DNA from 2 places in the Paraburkholderia sp. RL18-101-BIB-B genome. Region 1 is predicted to be linked to the other one. Evidence: riboswitches for the same ligand, from Rfam matches in the RefSeq annotation. Region 1 holds a riboswitch; the other holds the start of a gene.

Region 1 (3,810 bases):
AGCGCGGCGCGCACCGCGGCTTCGATCTGCGCAGCCGGGCTGTGCAAACGGCAACCGATGCCGACGCTCAGCGTTTTCATTGCGTATCCGTTCCGTCTGCGGGCGGCGTTGCAGCGTCGGCCTGCGCCGCCGCGCGCTCCAAGGCTAGCGACGCCACACCGCCGATCACCACGATCGCCGGCGAGCCGAGCCCGGCGCGCGCGACGATATCGGCGAATTCGCCGAGCCGGGCGAGCGCATGGCGTTGCCCGGGACGCGTGGCCGATTCGATCGCCGCGCACGGCGTGTCGGCGCTCATGCCGGCCGTGAGCAACGCGCCGACGATATCGTTGAGCCGCCGCATGCCCATGTAGATCACGAGCGTCATGCGGGTGGCCGCGAGCGCGGCCCAGTCCGGCTCGCCGCTGCCCGCGCCGTGTCCGGTGACGAACACCACGCCCTGCGCGTGATCGCGATGCGTGACGGGAATGCCGATCGCCGCGGGCGCCGCGATTCCCGCAGTAATGCCGTTGATGACTTCCACCTCGATGCCCGCCGCGTGCAGTGCCTGCTGTTCTTCGCCGCCACGGCCGAATACGAACGGATCGCCGCCTTTCAAACGCGCGACGCTGCGCCCGGCCCGCACATGTTCGAGCAACTGCGCGACGATGCCGTCCTGCGGCGTGGATGGATGGCCGCCGCGTTTGCCGACGTAGACGACGAGCGCGTCGGCACGCGCGAACTGCAGCACCTCGGGATTCACCAGATCGTCGACCAGCACCACGTCGGCCTGCGCCAATGCACGGGTCGCCTTGATGGTCATGAGCTCGACGTCGCCGGGGCCGGCGCCGATCAGCCAGGCGCGGGTCATCGCGGCGTGCATGGCGAGCGCCATGTCGTGACAAGCGGAAAGGGGTAAAGCGCGGACGGTCGCCAGGCGGCGGACTTTGGGGTCATGCGGTACGACGGATTCAGGCACGGCGCAATGTGTGGCGCGTAGCGATTCCAGCCGGAATCCGCATACGTGGACACACTATGTCGTGCTTCAGCGCCTTCACATCCGTCCCTCGCGGATTCCGGCGGCCGGCGGCGCGATGTTGCCCTGAGGTTCGCCGCCTCCGCGTCTGGCCGGTATCCGGGCTGGCGGCCTCATGCGCTTTGCCTTCCCGTCCGCATTCGCTGGAATGTGCTGGACAGTGGCATCGAAAAAACGCATGCGCGGCGCAAGACAACTCAAGATTGCGCCGCAGGTCGCTTACCGTTGCGGGGACAGCACAGGTTGAGCGCATGGAGCGCCGCCTGTTTCCCGTTTAACTGCACACGCGAATGCATGTGCGGGCACCAAACGCGCGCATACGATAGCACATGGCGCCCCGCCCGATAAGCGCTTGCGGCTTGCGGTTCCTTGACGGCACCGGGCCGCGGGCCTACACTCGCACGCACTTTGGTGCTCGTATGCGCGCTCGTGCGCATGCAGTTAAACGGGAAACAGGGTGCCCACCTGCCATGGATCGGGTCAACCTGTGCTGCCCCCGCAACGGTAAGCGAAATGTGGTGCTAAGTTCAGTTCATTAGCGCCGCGGAGCCGGCTTCGATGTCCACGCGCAAGGCCGCGTCGGCATATCACCACTGGGCGAGAAATCACTCGCCCGGGAAGGGGAAGCGGCGCTTTCGCCAGCCCGGATACCGGCCAGAATACGAAGGACGAACGCCGCGGGGATGCGGCGCTGCGTTCATGACCTCATTCCCGCTTTCTGTTTTTCTGTTGTCGCGGCAACGCCGTCGTTCGTCCCCGTGTTTTGTTATCGTCGTGGCTGGCCGGGCCTGTGCCTCGTTTTGCCCGGCGTAGGCAGATGGCCATACAGACACAGCGGCGTGCGCGTGCAACTCCTACGGATGGACCTCACGATGCAAACTCAAATGCGCAAGATCCCCGTCACCATCGTCACGGGCTTTCTCGGCAGCGGCAAGACCACGCTGCTGCGGCATATTCTTCAGCATGCGGGCGGCAAGCGCATCGCGGTGATCGTCAACGAGTTCGGCGAACTCGGCATCGACGGGGAAATCCTCAAGGGTTGCGGCATAGGTTGCGATGAAAACGGTGTCGAAACCGAAGGCCAACTGTATGAACTCGCGAACGGCTGCTTGTGCTGCACCGTGCAGGAAGAGTTTTTTCCGGTGATGGAAAAGCTCGTGGAACGCCGCGATCAGATCGATCACGTGCTGATCGAGACGTCGGGTCTCGCGTTGCCGAAGCCGCTGGTGCAGGCCTTCAACTGGCCGCAGATCAAGAACAGTTTCACCGTCGATGCCGTGGTCACCGTGGTGGACGGCCCGGCCGCCGCGAGCGGTCAGTTTGCCGACAACCCCGTCGCCGTGGATGCGCAACGCAAGGCCGATCCGAATCTCGATCACGAGTCGCCGTTGCACGAACTGTTTGAAGATCAGTTGTCCGCGGCCGATCTGGTGATTCTGAACAAGACGGATTTGCTCGACGACGCGCAGCAAAGCGCGGTTGAAGTGTTGCTCCGCGAGGAGATTCCGCCGCAAGTGAAGATCGTGCGCGCGCACATGGGGCAACTCGATCTGCACACGTTGCTGGGCCTCGAAGCGGCCTCGGAAGACACGATCCACTTGCGCCACGATCACCACGGTTCCGCCGACGACGCCGACCACCATCATGACGAATTCGACTCGGTGGTCGTGCAGGCGAATGTGTCGTCGCGCGAAGCGGTGATCGCTGCGTTGCAGCGTCTGGTCGAAACGAACACGATTTACCGCGTCAAAGGTTTCGCGGCGCTGCCGGGCGCGGTGATGCGTCTGGTGATCCAGGGCGTGGGCCGGCGCTTCGACAGCTATTTCGATCGACGCTGGCAGGCCGGCGAAAGCGGCCGGAGCCGCTTCGTGCTGATCGGCGAGGATCTCGATCAGGCCGCGTTGCAGCGCGCGTTCGACGCGGCGCTCGGCGTGCCGTCGAGCGTCGAAACGCAACAGGCGTAAGCGCTCATGCATCTGCTGCGTACCACGCCTGGCGGTTTTGTCGACGATACGCAAGGCGTGATCCGTATCGATCAGCAGCCCGCGGATATCGTGGTGCTCAGCTCCGCCGATACCACGCTGTCGCTGCTGGCGAGCGTTTTTCCGCGCCTGGGTGAGGGCTTCCCGAGCGTGCGGCTCGCGAACGTCACGTATTTGCGGCAATCGGCGTCGGTCGATTTCTATGTCGAAGACGTCTTGCAGCATGCACGCGTGGTGGTGGTCGATCACCTCGGCGGCGAGGCGTATTGGCCTTACGGCATCGAGCAGGTGGTGGCGCTCGCCGAGCGCAAGCAGCAGACGCTCGCGATGTTTTCCGGCGATCTGCAGGAAGATCCGAACCTGCTCGCGCGCAGCACCGCGAGCGCCGATCTGTGCCATCAGCTGTGGCGCTATCTGCGTGAAGGCGGCCCACAAAATGCCGAGGCGTTCCTGCGCTGTATCGCGCACCGTGTCTGCGGGTGGGGACGCGAACCGGCGCCGCCGCGCGCGTTGCCCGCCGCGACGCTCTACCATCCCGAGCGTGACACGCCGACGGTTGCCGATTGGCAGGCGCGCTGGCGGCGGGACGCGCCGGTCGCGGCGATCCTGTTCTACAAGGCGCATCTGCAGGCGGCCAATACGGCCGTGTTCGATGCGCTGATCGACGCGCTCGAATCGCAAGGTCTGAATCCGCTGCCGATCGCGATTACTTCGCTGAAAGATGCGATGAGCCGAGACGTCGTGCAGTCGCTGTGCGCGCAGCACGAGGTCGCGTTGGTGCTGAACACGACCGCCTTCGCCGCGTCCGCGATC
Region 2 (3,810 bases), on a different contig from region 1:
AATCTGGTCAAACCGATTAAATAGATAGGTACTTCGCATAACCAGGAAAATGCTTAATGGAAAGCAGAAATTTGGGTAACTTTTTTTGAGGTATGCGAGGACGATTCTGTGCTAGGTGAGTGGAGTGCGCCACGCCGAATTTTTCAACTACGGAAAGGGCAATCCAGGTTGTCCCAAAGGTTCATGCAGTGCCCCGGAAATCACACCCAGCGATATTCTGTCCAGTCAGCGCAGAAAAAAACTCGCACGAGGCGGGCCAAGGCAGCCATGCTTGGAACGCGCAGATACGACGGGGGTTGCTGAGGGAGCTGGATAGTCCTCAGGGACAAGTGACTTTGCAGACAGAAAGGGGGAACCGGATTCGCCCGGAAGGTTCACGCGATATGGTTGCGGGTACTAGCGCTGTCGCGCGGACATTTCTGTGGGTCGCTGCTCAAGGACTTCAATCCAAGTGCGTGCCGGGTGTAACGCGTCCCTTGCTGACGTGATGAAAGAAAGTCCAGTTGAGCCACGGCTAGGCGGCAATGTGGTCAAGTACTCTCCACGACAAACTGCCGGTTCAGCATCCTCTCGCCATCTGGTTGAAAGTATTCATTTGGGCGCAGTGTCGCGCGCGCAAAGTTATCAACAGAAATTGTTCGCAAGCCTGTGGATAACCACCCCACAACCGCCCCAACTCCTTGACGCAGAACCCTTCTTGACCACTGCGCGCAAAGCACGGAGAGCGAAGTGCGAGAGCAAGACGCGGAGCGCAACCACCAAACCTGTTGCGCTCACCAAATCCAAAGCATCAAACCGACTTCACCGCCGACCTTCCCCCCACCCGCATAAACGCACTCCGCTCAACCAGCGCCCCAAACAGCAGCCCGATCGTCGCCCACATAATCGCCTGCATGCCCAGCGCCGCGACGCGGAATTTCCACAGCAGCACCGCCGGGAAAGCCTCCGGCACTTCGTTGATCGTGGGCATCGACAACTGCACCGCGGCGATGATCACGATGAACACCGCCGCCCCCACAATCGAGCCGTTCCACGCGCCAAGCTTCATAGCCGCACGGCGCCGCACCTTGAGCGAAAACACCATCGCGGCCAGCGATATCGCAATCATCAGGAAGAACAAACCCGTCCGCGTCCCAATCGTTTCAGGGTCGCCGACCGAAGGCGGGTTCGCCGGATACTTCAGATTCGGCACGACCGCCAGCGCAATGAACGCGCCAAGCGCAAGCCACGCGGACAACGCGCGCGGGCTCAATGCGCCCACTCGTCCATAGGCGTACGCGAACACCAGCGAGAACAGCCCGCCGAATGCCGCGCCGTAAGTCACCACGCCAGTCAACAGGCCGATACCCCGCTGCGTATCGCGGCTCACAATCTCGGGTTCAGCGGCCTCGCCCTTCGCGGCGTCGGCTTTTTCTTCAAACGAAATCGCCTGATTCACCTGCGGCTCGCCCACCACCCGGGCAAAGCCGAACGTGAGCAGTCCCGCGGCGATGCCTGCAAGCATCCCGCGTACCAACAATTTACCAACCATGGTCGACTCCGTTAGTGGCAGGGAAAGCCGAGCAGATGGCGGCCGTCGTGCACGAACTCATGCACGTACATGCCCGGCACCAGCGAGGTGGCGCCCTGTTCCGCACCCACGAAGTAAAGCGCGAGCAACAACAGCAAACCGCCGAACACGACCCAGGGCAACAACTCGCGCAGCGGAATCGGCGTGGGTTGAGCAACAGGCTGGTTGGCGGGATCGAAAACAGCGTCGTTCATGATGGACATCTCCTGGGGTAACGCGCCCCGATAGTCATTGCAGAGGATTGGTGCGAAGCTCAGGTCTGGCTTTCGGCTTGTGCTGCCGATTACAGTGGCGCGACCGCGCCGGGCTCTCACCGGCTTCCGCGCTTCGCAGTCCCGCTATTCTACGCGCTAAACTTCGGCACCCGGCAACGCAAAACGTACGCTTCATCCCGCTCGCGTTCGCCTTCGGGGCGCGGCTTCACAGGACATGAACAGAATGGACACTCGGCTGTTACTGATCAGCCACGCATCGACCGCCGCCCAGCGCGCAGGCCGTTTTCCCGCCGACGACCCGCTCGACGCCCGCGGCCTCGCCGAAGCCCAAGCGGCGCGTACGCGTCTGGAGATCGCGGACGACGCGGACGCTTTCGTCAGCCCGGCCGCCTGCACGCGCGAGACGGCAGCCGCCCTGGGCCTCGCGGCATCGGTCGACGCCGGTCTGGCGGATATGAACTACGGCGCATGGCAGGGGCGGCGGTTGGCCGACCTCGCTGCCAAAGCGCCGCAAGACCTCGCCGCATGGGCGCGCGATCCCGACGCCGCGCCGCACGGCGGCGAGTCGTTCAGTCAACTCGTGAAACGGGTAGGAGAATGGCTCGACGCGCTAAACGGCGCGAAGGATCGTGCACCGAATCATGCGCTCGACGTGATCGCCGTCACCCATGCGCCGGTGCTCCGGGCAGCGATCGTGCATGCGCTAGGGGCATCGCCCGCCGTGTTTCCGCGCATTGAAATCGCGCCGCTTTCGATGATCGAGTTACGGCGCTCGTCGCGCGGCTGGACATGGTGGCCGGCGTCACACTAGCCACCTTCGTGCGGCGGCTTACTTACCCGACACCACCAGACGCAGCTTGTTCGAACCGGTCGGCGTCAGCGTGATGTCGGTCCGCTTGCCCTTCGCACCCAGATAAAAGTGCTGACGTCCCGGCGAATTCTGATCGTGCGTGGCGTCCGGCAGACACGACGCGATGTCCGCTGCGACTGCTTGCAGCGCGTCGGCATTCGAACCGGCGTCGTGATGCGGCGTCCAGCTGCATTGATACGCACCGCGGCTCGCCGAACATTGCGCGTCGTCGCCGTAAGGTTGCGCGACGCCCTTGCCATCGTCCGGCGTCAATGAAGCGAGCCCGCCAGGGGCGGCCGCGACGATCCGTTTCAGTGAGGTACACGGGCTAGGCGCATCGTCGCCATATGCGCTGCCGGTCAGCAACGCGCCTAGCGATGCAGCGGCAAGCGCGGTGGCAAGTATTCGGATTCTATTCATGTCGGCGCGGTCCTTGAAGTCACTCACAGGTATTAGCGCGGTAGCACGCTTCGTGCCCATGCGCACTCACAGCCCAGTACCAAACAAAGCCGCCAGCCCCTGCGCCGAAGCAAAAATCCCCTTGGCATCGTGCCCGACACCATCGATCACATACGTCCGGTGCTTCGCCAATCCTTCCGGATGCCGCAACGCCATATAGCGCGCATAAGCCAGCCCGCGCCCGAGCCGGTGTTCCCCTTGCGTCAGCGCGGCGCATGAACGGTCGAGCGCCGGATGCTGCGGATCGCAATCCGCGCCGCCGAGCAGCACGGTGACGTCACGCTGCGCGTAACGCGCTTCGAGCGCTGCGGCAGAAGCCGCGTCGCCCGCATAGCCCGGCAAATCCTCGAGCCCATATTTCCAGCGATTGAACGACGGACACATCGCCCGATCGAACGCCGCGAATTCGCCGGACGCAACCGGCCGCATCGCATCGAAGTACACATACGACGAAGGATTCGCGACCACGTAGCGCAGCGCGATGCCGCGCGCCGCGAGCGGCGCCTCGTCGCGCGCCACCACCGCATAGCGCTGCACGACTTGTGCGCCGCCCGAGTGCCCCGCGATCACCACCTCGGCAAGCGACGCGAACTGCTCGCGCGAAGCAAGCGTATGCAGAATGGCGTCGAGCACATCGAACGAACTGATCGGCGCGGGACCTTCCGCGTTCTCCCCGCCCATCCAGCTCGTCCAGTCCCAATGCAACGTGGACGGCG

Evidence for each region. Region 1 has a riboswitch for cobalamin ahead of cobW (cobalamin biosynthesis protein CobW). Riboswitches for the same ligand answer to the same signal wherever they lie in the genome.
Region 2: another riboswitch for cobalamin. It lies ahead of P0D73_RS10845 (CbtB domain-containing protein); the one in region 1 lies ahead of cobW (cobalamin biosynthesis protein CobW).

The regions. Positions count from the first base shown of each region.
Region 1 is NZ_JARESV010000070.1:6,053-9,862, reverse strand. It holds gene P0D73_RS42535 (cobalamin biosynthesis protein) at 1-80, opposite strand, end outside; gene cobA (uroporphyrinogen-III C-methyltransferase) at 77-850, opposite strand; cobalamin riboswitch at 1,089-1,340, opposite strand; cobalamin riboswitch at 1,408-1,688, shown strand; gene cobW (cobalamin biosynthesis protein CobW) at 1,888-2,979, shown strand; gene cobN (cobaltochelatase subunit CobN) at 2,986-3,810, shown strand, end outside.
Region 2 is NZ_JARESV010000005.1:40,269-44,078, forward strand. It holds gene P0D73_RS10840 (CbtA family protein) at 791-1,531, opposite strand; gene P0D73_RS10845 (CbtB domain-containing protein) at 1,543-1,764, opposite strand; adenosylcobalamin (AdoCbl) riboswitch at 1,767-1,920, opposite strand; gene P0D73_RS10850 (histidine phosphatase family protein) at 2,009-2,596, shown strand; gene P0D73_RS10855 (hypothetical protein) at 2,615-3,055, opposite strand; gene P0D73_RS10860 (alpha/beta hydrolase) at 3,122-3,810, opposite strand, start outside.